Regions from separate parts of the Clostridium sp. Marseille-Q5894 genome, predicted to be linked through region 2. Evidence: a T-box and tRNA genes for the amino acid it is inferred to sense, from the RefSeq annotation. Region 2 holds a T-box; the other holds one or more tRNA genes.
The links. A T-box is a leader RNA that pairs with one kind of tRNA and senses whether it is charged. The one in region 2 lies ahead of pheS (phenylalanine--tRNA ligase subunit alpha), so its partner is inferred to be a tRNA-Phe.

Region 1 (4,387 bases), on a different contig from region 2:
TAAAAAATATAAAAAGAAGTATTAACTTCGTTAACAACAAACGATCTTAAAACTTCTTCCTTATTATTTAATCATATCTATTTTTTGCTTAAAAACTTTAAAATCTTCTTCTTTAAAAATCAATTATTCCATCTAATGTTTGCCTATTAAGCTTTCTGCCTGTTTTGGCAGTCTTGATTGATATTTTTTAATCATTTTAATACATGTTTGTATAATTCCCAGCCCAATACCTTTTTTGATTCCTTTGGTTATTTTCATACTCCAGTTTAACTGTTCTTCTCTTATCAGTGCTAATTCTCTTTCGTTTCCTAAATCCCATAGATCTTTCTTGAATTCATTGCACGTTTTTAATGATATCTTCCACTTGGTCTTTTATTTTATCATCATGACTGTTTTTTATAAACAAGCTACACAGTCTATTCAGTCCACTTAGTTCCTCTTTTTACATATTATTAATTTCTTTCATATGAACATAATATAAATTCAACGTTTCTATTCACTTTACTCATTTTTAAATATATAACATTCTGATAAACTTTGCCGATGAGAATTTTTCTCATTTATTAAAATATACTGATATACTTTTTGCCCTGTTCTAACTAATCGTCCAGCATTCTGGAAAACTGAAAACGTTTCTTTTCATAGCCATGCATTTGAATTTCGATATCAATAGGATAATCATTTTCATCTTTGATCATATATCTAAAAAGATATTTTTAACATTGACATGGCTTTGATTTCGAGAAACGATAAGTTCTTTAGAAGATGCTGGAAATCAACCAAATCAATTTTTTCTTAGCTTTAAAAATATCATTATCTTGAAAAAAAGCATATATAAATAATAAATCATTACTAAATATTTGTATTCTCGATAATACTCTCTTCATAAATCATATATTTTCTATCTCGTTATCTTTTACAATCTAAAAAGAAAAACTATATTGATTCTAATAAATTATCATAAAAAACACAAAACAGTTTATTTATTTTCTATTTAAAATCATGCTTTTTAATAATCATTCAAAAATAGATATCTATAACATAATAACATTAAAAATATAAGACTAACTGCTAATCGTATCCTTGTATTCTTTGATATTTTCCAGCAATTCTTCATAAAAGGCCTCCGCATCTAAAATATATAGTGTAGAAGTACCTCTATGCTTTATTTTAACTTTATGTTTACTAATTAAAGTTACATCCTTAATATTTTTATAATCAACTAATGCTGGCATAATTCCAATTCCCTTAAATTCATAAATCAACATAGAATCATTGAATATTTTCATATTATATTTAGTCGTTAACATCATTAATACAACAAACGATAAAATAACTCCAATAATTACTTTCGAGCGATTATGATCTAGTGCAAAATAAATACATACACCAACAATTACAAAGAAAAAAACAATTGAAAAAATCAACATTCGAAACTCTTTATACTTCATCTAAACACCTCTTTAATAGACAATAGTATAACATATTATAAAATAAAAACAACCTTTCACTATTTACATACAAAGCAATCGCATAAAAATAAGTATCAAATAGCTTACTCTATTTATTGTTGAATCCTATTACACCTTAATTTACGTACTAGCTCTATTATGTATTTCAATCTATTTTTTTGGACTTAACCCCTGGCACACTTCTATAAAAACCGCTTACTAAAATATAATCAAGATGACAACTTATACTACCTTGATTATCTGTCCGCAAATGATTAGAAAACTAGAAGAAAAAGTAGCCTGATTTGAACCGCCCCTGTCAAGTAGACAGGTGAAATAATTAAAATTGTTAGTGATGAAGTTGCCGATGAGACAACTTCATTTTCTTATGCAGTTAAAACATTTACATTCACTTCATCATCAATCAAATAATTAAGTAAAAGCCTGTTAGTATTAGCTCTTGTTAAACCTTTAAAATCTAAAAACAGTAATTCCCAAGTATCTGATCTCATTTAGCGAAAAATTCGTTTATACTTGTATCCTTATTCCCAAAAAACTTCTTTTTATCAGTAAATTTTCTTTATAAGCAAAAAAATGAGAAATACAACAATATGTATATCTCATTATTATGTATCAACTCATTAAATTTTAATGGTGGTTCCGGCCGGAATCGAACCAGCGACACGAGGATTTTCAGTCCTCTGCTCTACCGACTGAGCTACGGAACCATTTGGCGGTCTGGACGGGACTCGAACCCGCGACCTCCGCCGTGACAGGGCGGCATTCTAACCAACTGAACTACCAGACCTCTTGGTTGCGGGAGAAGGATTTGAACCAACGACCTTCGGGTTATGAGCCCGACGAGCTACCAGACTGCTCCATCCCGCGATATTCTCTTTTCTTAATTAAATGGCGAGGGATGAGGGATTCGAACCCCCGCGGGACGTTAATCCCCTGTCGGTTTTCAAGACCGATCCCTTCAGCCGGACTTGGGTAATCCCTCGCATTATTTGGTGGACCCTGTTGGACTCGAACCAACGACCGATCGGTTATGAGCCGATAGCTCTAACCAACTGAGCTAAGGGTCCTTGTTGCTTCATCTCTTACGGGTACCTTATATTAAACTGGTAGCGGGGAAGGGATTCGAACCCCCGACCCACCGGGTATGAACCGATTGCTCTAGCCAACTGAGCTACCCCGCCGTAATTAACTACAGCAATGCTATAATTTAATATCTTGGTGGAGCCTAGCGGGATCGAACCGCTGACCCCCTGCGTGCAAGGCAGGTGCTCTCCCAGCTGAGCTAAGGCCCCAATTTTTTTTAATGGTCGGGAAGACAGGATTTGAACCTGCGACCCCCTGGTCCCAAACCAGGTGCACTACCAAGCTGTGCTACTTCCCGCTCTCTCTTCCCTTAATGGCGCGCTAGGCAGGAATCGAACCCACAACCTCTTGATCCGTAGTCAAGCACTCTATCCAGTTGAGCTACTAGCGCTTTTTCTTTCTTACAATGCTTTTCTATATTACCATATCCCTCTAGCTTTTGCAAGTCGTTTTTTGACTTTTTTGATAATTCTTAGATAAATAAGAATATATCTACATTTCAAACAAAATACAGTATTACATTAACGCAAAATTTGTTTTAATAAATCTTTTTTTGCCGTGAATAGATTATAGCATAAGTAATATAGTCATTGCAATAGTTAAATCACTTTTACTATAAATTTTTCCACACTGCAATCATCTCTAAATATATTAACAATCTATCCTGCAATAAATTTAACATAATAAGTTCTATTTCGAGGACCATCAAATTCACAAAGATAAACACTTTGCCATACTCCTAAGATAATTTGTCCATGATCAATAATCAAAGTTTGACTTGGCGAAAATACTGTTGATTTCATATGGGCATGCGAATTACCCTCAAAATGATGATAATCAGGATGGTTAGTTGGAAAAACACGTTCAAATCCATTCAACATATCTCTAACTACATCTGGATCAGCATTTTCATTAATCGTAATACCGGCTGTTGTATGTGGTGTATAAACAATTACTATACCATTTTTCATTTTTGCATCTTTTAAATCCTTTTTTATCTGATTAGTAATATCGATCATTTCCATTCTTTTTGAAAACTGATATTGATGCTTATACAACATAAAACATTCTCCTTTAGCTTATTAATATCAAACACGTATATATGATTACACACAAAATTAGTCAAAAAAAAACTGTCTACACAGCTGACTAATGGTGGTTCCGGCCGGAATCGAACCAGCGACACGAGGATTTTCAGTCCTCTGCTCTACCGACTGAGCTACGGAACCATTTGGCGGTCTGGACGGGACTCGAACCCGCGACCTCCGCCGTGACAGGGCGGCATTCTAACCAACTGAACTACCAGACCTCTTGGTTGCGGGAGAAGGATTTGAACCAACGACCTTCGGGTTATGAGCCCGACGAGCTACCAGACTGCTCCATCCCGCGATATTCTCTTTTCTTAATTAAATGGCGAGGGATGAGGGATTCGAACCCCCGCGGGACGTTAATCCCCTGTCGGTTTTCAAGACCGATCCCTTCAGCCGGACTTGGGTAATCCCTCGCATTATTTGGTGGACCCTGTTGGACTCGAACCAACGACCGATCGGTTATGAGCCGATAGCTCTAACCAACTGAGCTAAGGGTCCTTGTTGCTTCATCTCTTACGGGTACCTTATATTAAACTGGTAGCGGGGAAGGGATTCGAACCCCCGACCCACCGGGTATGAACCGATTGCTCTAGCCAACTGAGCTACCCCGCCGTAATTAACTACAGCAATGCTATAATTTAATATCTTGGTGGAGCCTAGCGGGATCGAACCGCTGACCCCCTGCGTGCAAGGCAGGTGCTCTCCCAGCTGAGCTAAGGCCCCAATTTTTTTTAATGGTCG
Region 2 (4,387 bases):
TCCTTTAACTAATTTAGCCCCAAAGAATGAACATAGTTCTGTCTCGATTTTAACACTGATACCACTACCATCAATACCTGAAGGTGTAACTGCTGGTAAATTAACTTCACGTCCTAACAAAGCTGCAACTTCATAAGCAAAAGATGTTAATGCCATACAATCTGAACGATTTGGTGTTAAACCAACTTCTAAGATCGTATCTTTTAAACCAAGATATTCTAATGGATCTTCACCAATTGGCGCATCATCATCTAATACATGAATTCCTTCTTTATCCTCTGGTTTAAGTAATCGCTGATCTAAACCAAGTTCAGCAATTGAACAAATCATCCCATTAGATTCTTGACCTCTAATTTTACTTTCCTTAATGACAAAACCGCCACCCAAATCACAACCTGGATTAGCAACTATAACTTTTTGATTAGCTGCAACATTTGGAGCTCCACAAACAATTTGTTTCACTTCACCTGGTCTTACTTCTACTTGACAAATATTGAGATGATCACTATCTGGATGTGGTATGCACTCTAATACAAGACCAATTGTCATATTATTACCATTAGCTAAATTATGCATTCCTTCAACTTCTAAACCAATTGAAGTAATCTTATCAGCTAATTCTTTAGGATCTTGATCATCAACTTTTACATATTTATTTAAAACATTTAAACTAATATCCATTCTTCTACTCCTTTCTACCAAATTGACTTAAAAATCTAATATCGTCATTATAGAAATTACGGATATTATCAATTCCATATTTAAGCATTGCTACACGTTCAATTCCTATTCCAAATGCAAAACCTTGATATACTTTTGAATCAAAACCACACATTTCAAGTACCTTAGGATTAACCATACCCGCACCTAGAATTTCAATCCAACCTGTATGTTTACACATTGAACAACCTTTACCATTACAATTATGGCATGAAATATCAACTTCTACTGATGGTTCAGTAAATGGAAAATATGAAGGACGCAAACGAACTTCGCGTTTTTCCCCAAAAAACTTACGAGCAAATACTTCTAATGTTCCTTTTAAATCAGCCATAGTAATATTTTTATCTACAACTAAACCTTCACATTGCATAAATTGGTGAGAATGAGTAGCATCATCATCATCACGGCGATAAGTCTTACCTGGACAAATAACTTTAATTGGCCCTTTACCTTTAGCTGCCAACATAGTATGTGCCTGAACTGGTGATGTATGTGTACGCATTAAAATACTTTCATCAATATAAAAAGTATCTTGCATATCACGTGCAGGGTGTCCCTTTGGTAAATTCATTAATTCAAAATTGAAGTAATCACTTTCTACTTCAGGTCCTTCTGCAATTTGATAACCCATACCTAAAAATAAATCTTCTAACTCGGCAACGATTGCTGATAAAGGATGTAAAGATCCTTGATCTAATTTATAACTAGGTAAAGTGATATCGATTTTTTCTTTATTGATCTTATCTAAAATTGCCTGTTGCTCTAAGATATCTTTTTTATCTTCAACAGCCTTCGATAATTCCTGTTTAACTAAATTTGAAGTTTGACCAAATAATTTTCTTTCTTCAGGGGCCATATCTTTCATCGATTTCATCGCTTCTTGAATCGGTCCTTTTTTTCCAAGGTATAAGACACGGATCTCATTTAATTCTTTTAAAGATGAACAGTTATCCAATTTAGCCAACGCTTCTTCTTTAATTTTTAATAATTTTGTTTCCATATTTCCTCCTAAAAATATAAAAAATCGTTCCAATAGGAACGATTATCTCGCGGTACCATCCTAATTCATAATCCTAAGATTATGCCCTTAATTAACTGTAACGTAGTTTAAACGGCGAGGATTAGTCGCACTCCAAGGTGAATTCAATAGTTCTATTGTTAGAAGAATTTCACCAAATATCTTCCTCTCTAAAACAACTTTCCTACCTACTAGTCCTTATCATCGTGTTGTTATACCTAATTATTATAACGTGTTTGATCTCTTTTGACAATAGAATTTATTTATATTTAAAATAAAAAAAGAACCGGCAGCTTGCTATTTTCGCACCGCAGTACTATCTTCGCCGTTATGATGCTTAACTTCTGTGTTCGGTATGGGTACAGGTGTGTCCATCATGCTATCGCTACCAGATCTCTTCTCTTTAAGCAATTCCTTTCGAGAATCACTCAAAACCGGATAATAGTTCCTTCCATTTGCTCGTCTCCAACCTTCTCTTTAGGTTAAGTCCTCGACCTATTAGTATCAGTCCGCTTAACATGTCGCCATGCTTACACTCCTGACCTATCTACCTTATCGTCTTTAAGGGGTCTTACTCACTTGCGTTTTGGGAAGTCTCATCTTGAAGTGGGTTTCACACTTAGATGCCTTCAGCGTTTATCCCTTCCATATTTAGCTACCCAGCTGTGCCACTGGCGTGACAACTGGTGCACCATTGATATGTCCATCCCGGTCCTCTCGTACTGAGGACAGATCTTCTCAAACTTCCTACGCCCACGACAGATAGGGACCGAACTGTCTCACGACGTTCTGAACCCAGCTCGCGTACCGCTTTAATGGGCGAACAGCCCAACCCTTGGAACCGACTTCAGCTCCAGGATGCGATGAGCCGACATCGAGGTGCCAAACCTCCCCGTCGATGTGAACTCTTGGGGGAGATCAGCCTGTTATCCCCAGGGTAGCTTTTATCCGTTGAGCGACGGCCTTTCCATTCAGCACCGCCGGATCACTAAGCCCGACTTTCGTCCCTGCTCGACTTGTTGGTCTCGCAGTCAAACACCCTTTTGCCTTTGCACTCTGCGCTTGATTTCCATCCAAGCTGAGGGTATCTTTGGGCGCCTCCGTTACTCTTTGGGAGGCGACCGCCCCAGTCAAACTGCCCACCTGACACTGTCCCGTCACCAGTTTATGGCATCCGGTTAGAACTCCAATACACGAAGAGTAGTATCCCAACAGCGACTCCTCACACACTGGCGTGCATGTCTCTTCGTCTCCTACCTATCCTGTACATCCTGCATCAAAGTCCAATATCAAGCTGCAGTAAAGCTCCATGGGGTCTTTCCGTCTAGTCGCGGGTAACCTGCATCTTCACAGGTACTAAGACTTCACCGAGTCTACAGCTGAGACAGCGCCCAAATCGTTACGCCTTTCGTGCGGGTCAGAACTTACCTGACAAGGAATTTCGCTACCTTAGGACCGTTATAGTTACGGCCGCCGTTTACTGGGGCTTCAATTCAGTGCTTCGCTTGCGCTGACACATCCTCTTAACCTTCCAGCACCGGGCAGGCGTCACCCCATATACGTCGTCTTTCGACTTAGCATAGAGCTGTGTTTTTGGTAAACAGTCGCTTGGGCCGTTTCACTGCGGCTCATATCTCTATGAGCACTCCTTCTCCCTAAGTTACGGAGTCATTTTGCAGAGTTCCTTAGCTATAGTTCTCTCGCTCACCTTAGGATTCTCTCCTCACCCATGTGTGTCCATTTTCGGTACGGGTTACTGTATGATTAGCACTAGAAGCTTTTCTTGGAAGCTTGCTTCACGCTCTTCTGTACTCGCCTTAGCTTTCCATCCGCTTCACGCCTTCGCCTTTCGACAACCGGATTTGCCTGGCTGTCAGCTACCTCGCTTGCACCTGCTTTTCCAGCTCCAGGATGCGCTAGCCTGCTCCGTCACTCCTTCATTCATACCGTAAGTACAGGAATCTCTACCTGTTGTCCATCGACTACGCCTCTCGGCCTCGCCTTAGGTCCCGACTTACCCAGAGCGGACGAACCTTCCTCTGGAAACCTTGGGTTTTCGGTGCGCGGGATTCTCACCCGCGTTCCGCTACTCACACCGGCATTCTCTCTTCTATACGCTCCACTGCTCCTTCCGGTACAGCTTCTCCGCCTATAGAACGCTCCCCTACCACTTACATCTCTGTAAATCCATAGCTTCGGTAATATACTTAGCCCCGGTAAATTATCGGCGCAGAGTCATTCGACTAGTGAGCTGTTACGCACTCTTTAAAGGATGGCTGCTTCTGAGCCAACCTCCTAGTTGTCTGGACATCTCCACATCCTTTTCCACTTAGTATATATTTTGGGACCTTAGCTGATGGTCTGGGCTGTTTCCCTTTTGACAGTGGACCTTATCACCCGCTGTCTGACTGCCGAGCCTGTCTCTGTGACATTCGGAGTTTGATTATATTCAGTACCCCGGGATGGGGCCATCACATATTCAGTGCTCTACCTTCACTTGACCTCTCTCTCGACGCTAGCCCTAAAGCTATTTCGGGGAGAACCAGCTATCTCCGAGTTCGATTGGAATTTCACCCCTAGCCACAACTCATCCGCCAACGTTTCAACGGGGGTCGGTTCGGTCCTCCATCGGGTTCTACCCCAACT

Region 1: it has a tRNA-Phe gene. The T-box ahead of pheS (phenylalanine--tRNA ligase subunit alpha) is inferred to sense a tRNA for this amino acid. The anticodon was not compared.

What each region holds. Positions count from the first base shown of each region.
Region 1 covers NZ_CAMPPT010000002.1:71,704-76,090, reverse strand. The annotation lists gene OC535_RS03030 (hypothetical protein) at 1,065-1,451, opposite strand; tRNA gene OC535_RS03025 (tRNA-Phe) at 2,104-2,179, opposite strand; tRNA gene OC535_RS03020 (tRNA-Asp) at 2,183-2,259, opposite strand; tRNA gene OC535_RS03015 (tRNA-Met) at 2,263-2,339, opposite strand; tRNA gene OC535_RS03010 (tRNA-Ser) at 2,362-2,454, opposite strand; tRNA gene OC535_RS03005 (tRNA-Ile) at 2,463-2,539, opposite strand; tRNA gene OC535_RS03000 (tRNA-Met) at 2,577-2,653, opposite strand; tRNA gene OC535_RS02995 (tRNA-Ala) at 2,689-2,764, opposite strand; tRNA gene OC535_RS02990 (tRNA-Pro) at 2,777-2,853, opposite strand; tRNA gene OC535_RS02985 (tRNA-Arg) at 2,870-2,946, opposite strand; gene OC535_RS02980 (secondary thiamine-phosphate synthase enzyme YjbQ) at 3,215-3,616, opposite strand; tRNA gene OC535_RS02975 (tRNA-Phe) at 3,709-3,784, opposite strand; tRNA gene OC535_RS02970 (tRNA-Asp) at 3,788-3,864, opposite strand; tRNA gene OC535_RS02965 (tRNA-Met) at 3,868-3,944, opposite strand; tRNA gene OC535_RS02960 (tRNA-Ser) at 3,967-4,059, opposite strand; tRNA gene OC535_RS02955 (tRNA-Ile) at 4,068-4,144, opposite strand; tRNA gene OC535_RS02950 (tRNA-Met) at 4,182-4,258, opposite strand; tRNA gene OC535_RS02945 (tRNA-Ala) at 4,294-4,369, opposite strand; tRNA gene OC535_RS02940 (tRNA-Pro) at 4,382-4,387, opposite strand, start outside.
Region 2 covers NZ_CAMPPT010000008.1:77,614-82,000, reverse strand. The annotation lists gene pheT (phenylalanine--tRNA ligase subunit beta) at 1-681, opposite strand, end outside; gene pheS (phenylalanine--tRNA ligase subunit alpha) at 686-1,723, opposite strand; T-box leader at 1,755-1,955, opposite strand; rRNA gene rrf (5S ribosomal RNA) at 2,026-2,134, opposite strand; rRNA gene OC535_RS11940 (23S ribosomal RNA) at 2,220-4,387, opposite strand, start outside.